Regions from separate parts of the Brenneria rubrifaciens genome, predicted to be linked through region 1. Evidence: predicted binding sites of a transcription regulator. Region 1 holds the regulator's gene; the other holds the start of a gene.
The links. The regulator LexA, encoded in region 1, represses DNA repair genes until DNA is damaged. The targets are predictions, from matches to a motif close to TNCTGTATGTACATACAGNA.
Positions count from the first base shown of each region.

Region 1 (4,562 bases):
TGCAACTCCGCCAACAAGTGTGGATTCATCATTTAGAATGGCAAAAAAATGACCAACAAACCATTACATTGCATGGAAATCGGGCTTACCTTCAGTTGATTCATGGTTCGATGAGTATTCAGGAACCGTCTGGCCGTCAAGTGCTGCATTGTGGTGACGGTGCGTTTATTCAGCAAGAAACCCGCTTGACCTTACAGGCTGAAACAGCCCTACGCGCCTTGTTAATCGATCTGGTCGCCTAACGCTCTCCCTTTCCTTTTCAACGCTCTGGGTGAGCCAGCGTCGCTCGCTCGGCGTTTTTCTCCCGCCGTGGTAAGATATACGATATTTTTCTCTGCGTCGGGGTGATATGGCATGACAATAGATTTAACCACTCAGGACAGACTACTTGCTCAGGCTGAACAAATTTGTCAGCAGCGCGGCGTTCGTCTGACGCCACAGCGACTGGAAGTGTTGCGTCTGATGGCGCGGCAGTCCGGCGCCATAAGTGCCTACGATCTGCTCGATCTTTTGCGAAAATCAGAACCGCAGGCCAAACCACCGACAGTCTACCGCGCGCTGGATTTTTTGCTGGAGCAGGGGTTTATTCATCGGGTTGAGTCAAATAACAGCTATGTGCTTTGTCATCGTATCGAGGATCATAGTCACACTTCCGCGCTCTTTATCTGTGACCGCTGTAGTCAGGTTACCGAGCGTAAGACGGAAGGAGTGGAAGAAACATTGCGTGAATTGGCGCAACAGGCGGGTTTTACCCTGCGTCAAAGCGTTATCGAAGCGCGTGGGCTTTGTGGAGCGTGTCAGGAAGTCGCGGCATGTAAACAGACGGATCGATGCGATCACGACCACAGCATACCGATCAAAAAACGCTAGCCCTCACGTAAATCGCAAGGGCTAATCAAACATTTCCCTTGTCTCCCGGCGCACTTAGCCTCCCTTGACATCCCAGTTTATCCTGATTTAACAAGCTGGATTGCCACGCCGCCAAGCCTTATCTGCCTTCCTTACCAGAAGTATTTGTTATGGCTTTCCCAATCTTTTACTTCTTTCTCGGCGGCTTCTTTCTTGTATCCATAGCGTTCCTGAATCTTGCCAACCAATTGTTCACGTTTACCTTCGATAACCTTCAGATCATCGTCAGTCAATTTACCCCACTGTTCTTTCGCTTTACCTTTAAACTGTTTCCAGTTACCGCCAGCTTGATCCTTATTCATAATTATCTCCACACCTTAGGTTTAAGATGGCATAAATGAATAGTGATTTATGCGCATTACGTTAGTTTCAGATAAGCCATTCAGTAAGCGTCATCACAGGCATTCTCTTCTCTTTCAATACCAGCGACGTTCACTGGATCTGACTCAGATTGTCGTGAAATGGCCTGATGAGTTGAAAAGATAATAATGCTTATCCTCAAATAAATTATAGACGATAGTTCCGGTTATTTTATTTAAAGCAGACCCTAAGTCTAAAAAAACGCTCATATAGATGACGGAATCGCTTAAAAAAATATAAAGAACAGCAAGTAATAGCCGCCTTTTATTTGTCTCGTTAAATGTAAATAAATGTATCAGCAACAGATTGCAACGCGGTTTCTGCAAGCAAAGCGCAGTGAATGAAGAAAGTGTATAAACCACATCGCCCCTGAACGGGGCGATGTGTGAAGAAAATGTCAGAGCAACAAGCTTAACTATTACGCCTGGCTAGGGTGGGAATCAGCTCCAGTCTCCGTTGCGAATTACGCCAACGGCCAGACCTTCGATAGAAAAACTCTGTTCGCGCAGATCCACAACGATGGGTGAAAACGCTTCGTTTTCAGCCAGCAAATAAACCATATTCCCCTGTTTTTTCAGTCGTTTCACCGTCACTTCATCTTCGATGCGGGCAACGACGATCTGGCCGTTATGAACATTCTGCGTTTTGTGTACGGCCAGCAGGTCACCATCCATAATACCGATATCTTTCATTGACATGCCATTTACACGCAGCAAGAAATCCGCACCAGGCTTGAACATGGCCGGGTCAATCTGGTAATGACATTCAATATGCTGCTGCGCCAGAAGCGGTTCCCCGGCGGCAACACGTCCCACCAACGGAATGCCAGTCTCTTCTTCCATCAGCAAGCGAATACCGCGCGATGCGCCAGATACGATTTGAATCACGCCTTTGCGCGCCAATGCTTTTAAATGCTCTTCAGCAGCATTCGGCGAACGAAACCCCAATTGCTGGGCAATTTCTGCACGTGTAGGCGGCATACCGGTCTGCACAATATGATCGCGGATCAGGTCATAAACCTGTTGCTGTCTGGCTGTTAATACTTTCATTCCGCCCCCCTGGTTGTTTATACAGTCTTGCTGTGAGTATATACAGGTCATCTGCGATTGGAAACCAGGATGTGTGTAAACCTCGGTTTTTCATTAATTTCTGCAAGCCCTTACGCAAAATGCTGCCAAAGAATACTGCCCCATACCACAGCCGCCAGCAGAATAGCCACCAAGACCGACGCCGAGCCAATGTCTTTCGCCCGACCAGACAGTTCATGATGTTCAGTACCCACGCGATCCACTACGGCTTCAATCGCGCTGTTCGCCAGTTCAAACAGCATGATCAACACGACCGAGCTAATAAGCAGTAGCCTCTCAACCAGGGTGACAGGCAGAAGACAGGCAATAACCACCCCGACAATCGTCAGCACGGTTTCCTGCCGAAAGGCCGCTTCATGCCGCCATGCCTGTCGCAGTCCTTTAAGGGAATAGCCGGTTGCCTTGATAATCCGGGTCATCCCCGTTGATTTATTCATTTATGCTCCCAATTTATAAGCGATAGCTCGGCATTTTAACGCTGAACCGTTGTCTCACCACCACAGATCTCCAGCGCAGTTTCTGGTATCCTTGCGACGCGTTGCTAACAAGAGGCTTCAAGTTGTTATGTCAGGTTGGCGTAAAATTTACTATAAATTATTGTGTTTCCCACTCAGGCTGTTGGTGAAAAGTAAAGTCATACCCATAGATCCTGTGACTGAACTGGGCTTAGACCCGTCGCGTCCGATTCTCTATGTATTGCCTTACAATTCTAAGGCAGATTTAATAACACTGCGGACAAAATGTCAGGCGTTTGGCCTGCCCGATCCTCTGCAACCCGTAGACGTTGGCGGAGTGGAACTGCCTAGTCATGTCTTCATCAATGATGGCCCACGCGTTTTCCGCTACTACGTTCCAAAGCAAGAATCGGTAAAGCTGTTTCACGACTATCTGGATTTACACCGCGCCAATCCCGATCTGAATGTGCAGATGGTGCCGGTTTCCGTTATGTTTGGCCGTTCGCCTGGCCGTGAAGGGCAAAATCAGGCCACCCCGCATTTACGGTTGCTGAACGGTATCGAGAAATTTTTCGCCGTGTTGTGGTTAGGTCGGGACAGTTTTGTCCGCTTTTCCAGCCCTGTGTCATTACGCTATATGGCGACTGAACACGGCACGGACAAAACCATCGCTCACAAGCTGGCACGCGTCGCGCGAATGCACTTCTCGCGCCAGCGTCTGGCGGCGGTAGGTCCGCGTCTGCCGGTGCGTCAGGAGCTGTTCAATAAACTGCTTAACTCTAAAGCGGTCACAAAAGCCATTGATGACGAGGCGCGCAGCAAAAAACTCTCCCATGAAAGAGCGCAGCAAAACGCCATTGCCCTGATGGAAGAAATTGCCGCCGATTTTTCTTATGAAGCCATCCGTTTATCCGACCGCATATTGGGCTGGACCTGGAACCGTCTCTATCAGGGGATTAACGTCCATAATGCCGAACGGGTACGCCAACTGGCGCAGGACGGGCACGAAATCGTCTATGTTCCCTGCCATCGCAGCCATATGGACTATCTGCTGCTTTCCTACGTGCTCTATCATCAGGGGTTGGTTCCTCCGCACATCGCCGCCGGGATCAACCTGAATTTCTGGCCTGCCGGCCCGATCTTCCGACGCCTGGGCGCGTTCTTTATTCGCCGTACTTTCAAAGGCAATAAACTGTATTCCACCATTTTTCGCGAATATTTGGGCGAGCTTTTTGCCCGGGGCTACTCGGTCGAGTATTTTGTTGAAGGTGGCCGCTCCCGAACAGGACGCCTGCTGGAGCCGAAGACCGGCACGCTGGCCATGACCATTCAGGCCATGCTGCGCGGCGGTACGCGCCCCATTACGTTGGTGCCCATCTATGTCGGCTATGAGCACGTCATGGAAGTCGGCACCTACGCCAAAGAGCTGCGTGGCGCGACAAAAGAGAAAGAAGGCTTTATACAGATGGTGCGCGGCTTACGTAAGTTGCGCAACCTCGGACAAGGCTATGTGAACTTCGGGGAACCGCTGCCGTTAACCACCTATCTGAATCAGCATGTGCCGCAATGGCGTGACGCCATTGACCCGATTGAAGCGCAGCGCCCAAGCTGGTTAACGCCGACGGTGCAGGATATCGCCACGGATATTATGGTGCGCATCAACAACGCCGCGGCAGCAAACGCCATGAACCTTTGTTCGACAGCATTACTGGCGTCACGCCAGCGTTCTTTGACCCGCGAACAAATGTAT
Region 1 covers NZ_CP034035.1:450,160-454,721, reverse strand. The annotation lists gene EH207_RS02135 (pirin family protein) at 1-242, shown strand, start outside; gene zur (zinc uptake transcriptional repressor Zur) at 355-870, shown strand; gene EH207_RS02125 (CsbD family protein) at 1,002-1,211, opposite strand; gene lexA (transcriptional repressor LexA) at 1,710-2,318, opposite strand; gene EH207_RS02115 (diacylglycerol kinase) at 2,429-2,794, opposite strand; gene plsB (glycerol-3-phosphate 1-O-acyltransferase PlsB) at 2,922-4,562, shown strand, end outside.

Region 2 (4,562 bases), 1.9 Mb from region 1:
TAATCTGGGCAATCTGATGTTAAAAGCGCTCGATCATCTGAGCGTCCGTCCGCTCGAAGCCATCAATTTGGTACGTAATCTGCTCAAGGTTGACGCCTATCTGATCCCCATGTCCGAGCAGCCCGTTGATTTACGGGCGACCGATGAACAGGGAAATCCGGTTTACGGCGAAGTCGCCATCGATCAGCTATCGGCCTTACCGCAGGCGTTGACGCTGTTTCCCCCGGTGCAGGCGACGCAGGAAGCCCTGACCGCCATTGCGCAAGCCGATCTGATTTTAATCGGCCCCGGCAGCTTTCTGACCAGCCTGATGCCGCCGCTGCTGCTCGCCGATCTCACGCGCGCACTGTGCCAAACACAGGCTGCGAAGGTGTATATCGACAATTTAGGCGAGGAACAAAGTCTGCCGGCGACCCGTCTGTCACTGGGCGAAAAGCTGGGACTGATGGAGGAAAAGATTGGGCGACGGGTTATTGACGCCGTCATCGTCGGCCCGAAAGCGGACGTCAGCCAGCTATGCGATCGCACGGTCGTACAGCAAGCGCTGGCCGCGGCAGACGTCCCCCATCACCATGACCGCCAGATGCTTTGTCAGGCGCTGGAAACGGTGTTGCAAAGACTGGGGTAATTCAATCCCGCAGCCAGGACGTAGGAGTCGCGGGCAAATCCGACGGCCGTCGATCCTGGCCGAAATCTGCCATAAACAACACATCCACACCGGGTCGCGTAAAATTCATGCTGATTTCCCAAAACGTTTCGGTTAACAGCATTCGTCAGGACGCGGCGATAAACTGCGCCCGCAGCGCCTGCACTTCGTCACGCAGGCTGGCCGCTTCTTCAAATTCCAGATTCTGCGCATGCGTCATCATTTTGCTTTCCAGCTCGCGGATTTTCTGTTCCAGCGCTTTCGGCGTCAGTAACGCATAGTGAGCTGACGGCTCGGCGGCTTTCTTGCCGCGTCCCTTGCCTCTGGCGCTGCTTGGCTGACCAATTTGCAGAATGTCGGCAATTTTCTTGTTCAACCCTTGCGGCACAATGCCGTGTTCCAAATTGTAGGCTTGCTGTTTTTCCCGGCGACGTTCCGTTTCGCTAATGGCGCGCGCCATTGACGGCGTGATCTTATCGCCGTAAAGAATCGCCTTGCCGTTCAGGTTACGCGCCGCACGGCCGATGGTCTGAATCAGCGAACGCTCCGAGCGCAGAAAGCCTTCTTTGTCGGCGTCCAGAATCGCCACCAGCGACACTTCCGGCATGTCCAGCCCTTCCCTTAGCAGGTTGATCCCCACCAGTACATCAAATTCGCCAAGCCGCAAATCGCGAATGATTTCCACACGTTCGACGGTGTCGATATCCGAGTGCAGATAACGCACGCGTTCGCCGTGCTCTTCCAGATATTCCGTTAAATCTTCCGCCATGCGTTTGGTCAGCGTAGTCACCAGCACACGCTCATTCACTACGGCGCGCAGGCGTATTTCGGACAGCAAATCGTCCACCTGCGTAGCGACCGGCCTGACCTCCAGCACCGGGTCCAGCAGCCCCGTCGGACGCACCACCTGATCGATCACTTCGCCGCCTGATTTCTCCAGTTCGTAGTTGCCCGGCGTCGCAGAAACGTAGATGGTCTGCGGCGCCAGCGCTTCAAATTCCTCGAACTTCATCGGACGGTTGTCCAGCGCGGAAGGCAGGCGGAAACCGTACTCCACCAGCGTTTCCTTGCGCGCCCGGTCGCCGCGGTACATCCCGCCTATCTGCGGAATGGTCACGTGAGATTCATCCACCACCAGCAATCCATCGGCGGGCAGGTAATCGAACAGCGTGGGCGGCGGTTCGCCTGGACCGCGCCCGGACAGGAAACGGGAGTAGTTCTCGATCCCGGAGCAATAGCCCAGCTCATTCATCATTTCCAGGTCAAACTGCGTTCGCTGACTGATCCGCTGCTCTTCCAACAGCTTGTCGTTCGCCAACAGTACTTTACGGCGTTCGGCCAGTTCAGTTTTGATATCTTCCATCGCCTGCAAAATACGCTCGCGCGGCGTCACATAGTGCGTTTTGGGATAGATGGTATAGCGGGGCATCGTCTGGATAACTTGTCCGGTTAGCGGATCGAACAACGACAGCCGCTCGACCTCTTCATCGAACAACTCGACACGCAGCGCCACATCATCCGATTCGGCGGGAAAGATATCAATCACTTCGCCGCGCACGCGAAAGGTGCCACGCTGAAACACCTGATCGTTACGGGTGTATTGCAACTCCGCCAGCCGCCGTAAAATGGCGCGCTGATCAATCAGCATCCCCTGCGTCAGATGCAGCATCATTTTCAGATAGAGGTCGGGATCGCCCAAACCGTAAATCGCGGAAACCGAGGCCACCACCACCACGTCTCTGCGTTCCAACAGCGCTTTGGTGGCCGAAAGACGCATCTGCTCAATATGTTCGTTCACCGATGCGTCTTTCTCGATAAAGGTATCGGAACTCGGAACATAGGCTTCCGGCTGGTAGTAATCATAGTAGGAGACGAAATATTCCACCGCGTTATCGGGGAAAAACGCCTTCATCTCGCCATAAAGCTGTGCGGCCAGCGTCTTGTTCGGCGCCAGCACCATGGTCGGACGGTTTAAATCCGCGATCACATTGGCAATGGTGAATGTTTTCCCGGAACCGGTCACGCCCAGCAGGGTCTGATGCGCCAACCCATCCTCCAGCCCTTCCTCTAAACGACGAATGGCCTCTGGCTGGTCGCCTGCCGGTTTAAATTCGGACTTCAGCTTAAAGACTTTACTCATGGTTGAACACGCTACTCGTGAATGGACGGTTAATGACGAACGAAGGGAACGAAACAGCGTTCCGTGACACATAGCTATTATGGTAAACAATTGCGGATTTTACTTCCGTCATGATACTGGATATAAAAACAGCATCAAGGAAATTATTTACGGGTAGTTCGATTAATCAGCAAATTTATTCGCTAGCACAATAGTTGATAATCTACCAGTAGAAGCAGCATTATTTATCCCCAGCCCTGGGATTTTTTAACGAAAATAAACCATCGACGCGGTTAATTTATGCAACGGCCCGTTTATCGTAATCAAGGCGCTTGATTTTGAATAACGTAATGATTTAAAGAAGATTAATAAAAAAGCAGAGAATAACGTCAACCGGTCGCCAACCCGCGTCAGCTCTCGGTTGGCGCGATTTTTCTATCCCTAATACACACAGTTATCCACAGAAATGGTGGATAACTCCCACAACACCGCACCCGCATTGAGTTGCTGAAATACTACCGTCATCTTATATCACGATGGATAAAAATTTTTTTAACGATGTTTGTGCAATTTATTTTATAAGTATTAAACTGAAAAACAGTTAAAACAGAAACCGTGATGCAGGCGCGGCGCTAAACGCAGCAAGGGTTAAGCGGAAATTTCAAGCGTTTTTTTCTATTGACAGAACGAAATGAGTCCCACCACGGAAACGCTTCGCATCTCGCCCGAATACAAACCATCAGTCCAGTCGTGTCAGATTAATAAATTGCCCCAGATCTTGAAGCTTCAGCGGAGCCAGATGCGGAATTTCGCCCAGCATCGGGGCGGAGAGGCGCTGCTGTAAGCTGGTCAAATATTCCCGATGGCGTTTTCCCGGCGGTGCGATGTTGTTGGCGATCCAGCCGCTCAGTTTTAATCCCGATTGCGCAATTGCATTAGCCGTCAGTAGCGCGTGGTTAATGCAGCCCAATTTGATCCCCACCACCAGAATGACGGGTAACTGCTCCAGCCAAACCCAATCGGCAAATGTCTCCCGCGCCGACAGCGGGGTAAACCAGCCGCCCGCCCCTTCCACCAGCACCCAGTCCGCCTGCGTTACCAGTCGCCGCAAACCGTCGGACAGCGCAGCCAACTTAATCGGCCGCCGCTCCCCGGCACTGACAATATGCGGCGACGTCGGCTCGACGAAGGCCATCGGATTGACCACCTGATAATCAAGCGGCACGCTGCTGTTCGCCTGAAGCGCCAGCGCGTCGCCGTTGCGAACGCCATCCGGGGTGATATCGCAACCGGACGCTACCGGCTTATACCCTGCCGTGCGGTATCCGGCACGATTCGCGGCTTGCAACAACGCGCAACTGGCAATAGTCTTGCCGACTTCCGTATCCGTTCCCGTAACGAACCAGCGTTTAGTCATGATAAATCACGCCGTAAATCAATTGATAGCTGAGCGGATACCCCTCTGGGCGCTGCGGATAAACCGCCGACAGCCGGTTAAGACGGGAACGGCTCAATAATCCCGGCGTGCGCCCCTGATGCAACCAGGTCGCCCCGATCCCCTTCAACGATTTCATCAACGTCAGCACATCGGGAAAATGACAGGTAACACACTCCTGACGGAGCTGATGACGATAAGGGCGACAGGCCGCTTGAATCGTCGCCACAGAAAGAAAAGGGTTAACCCGTCGGGTGCCGTCCAACCGCATCCAGGCATGGGCAAGTTCTTCCAGCGACCCCTCCGCCAGGGTAGAAAAAGCGACGATCCCCCCCGAACGCGTGACCCGATACAACTCAGCC
Region 2 covers NZ_CP034035.1:2,328,421-2,332,982, forward strand. The annotation lists gene EH207_RS10790 (gluconeogenesis factor YvcK family protein) at 1-628, shown strand, start outside; gene uvrB (excinuclease ABC subunit UvrB) at 774-2,786, opposite strand; gene bioD (dethiobiotin synthase) at 3,505-4,182, opposite strand; gene bioC (malonyl-ACP O-methyltransferase BioC) at 4,175-4,562, opposite strand, start outside.
Region 2: the regulator LexA is predicted to act here: its motif matches at 2,901-2,920, upstream of uvrB (excinuclease ABC subunit UvrB).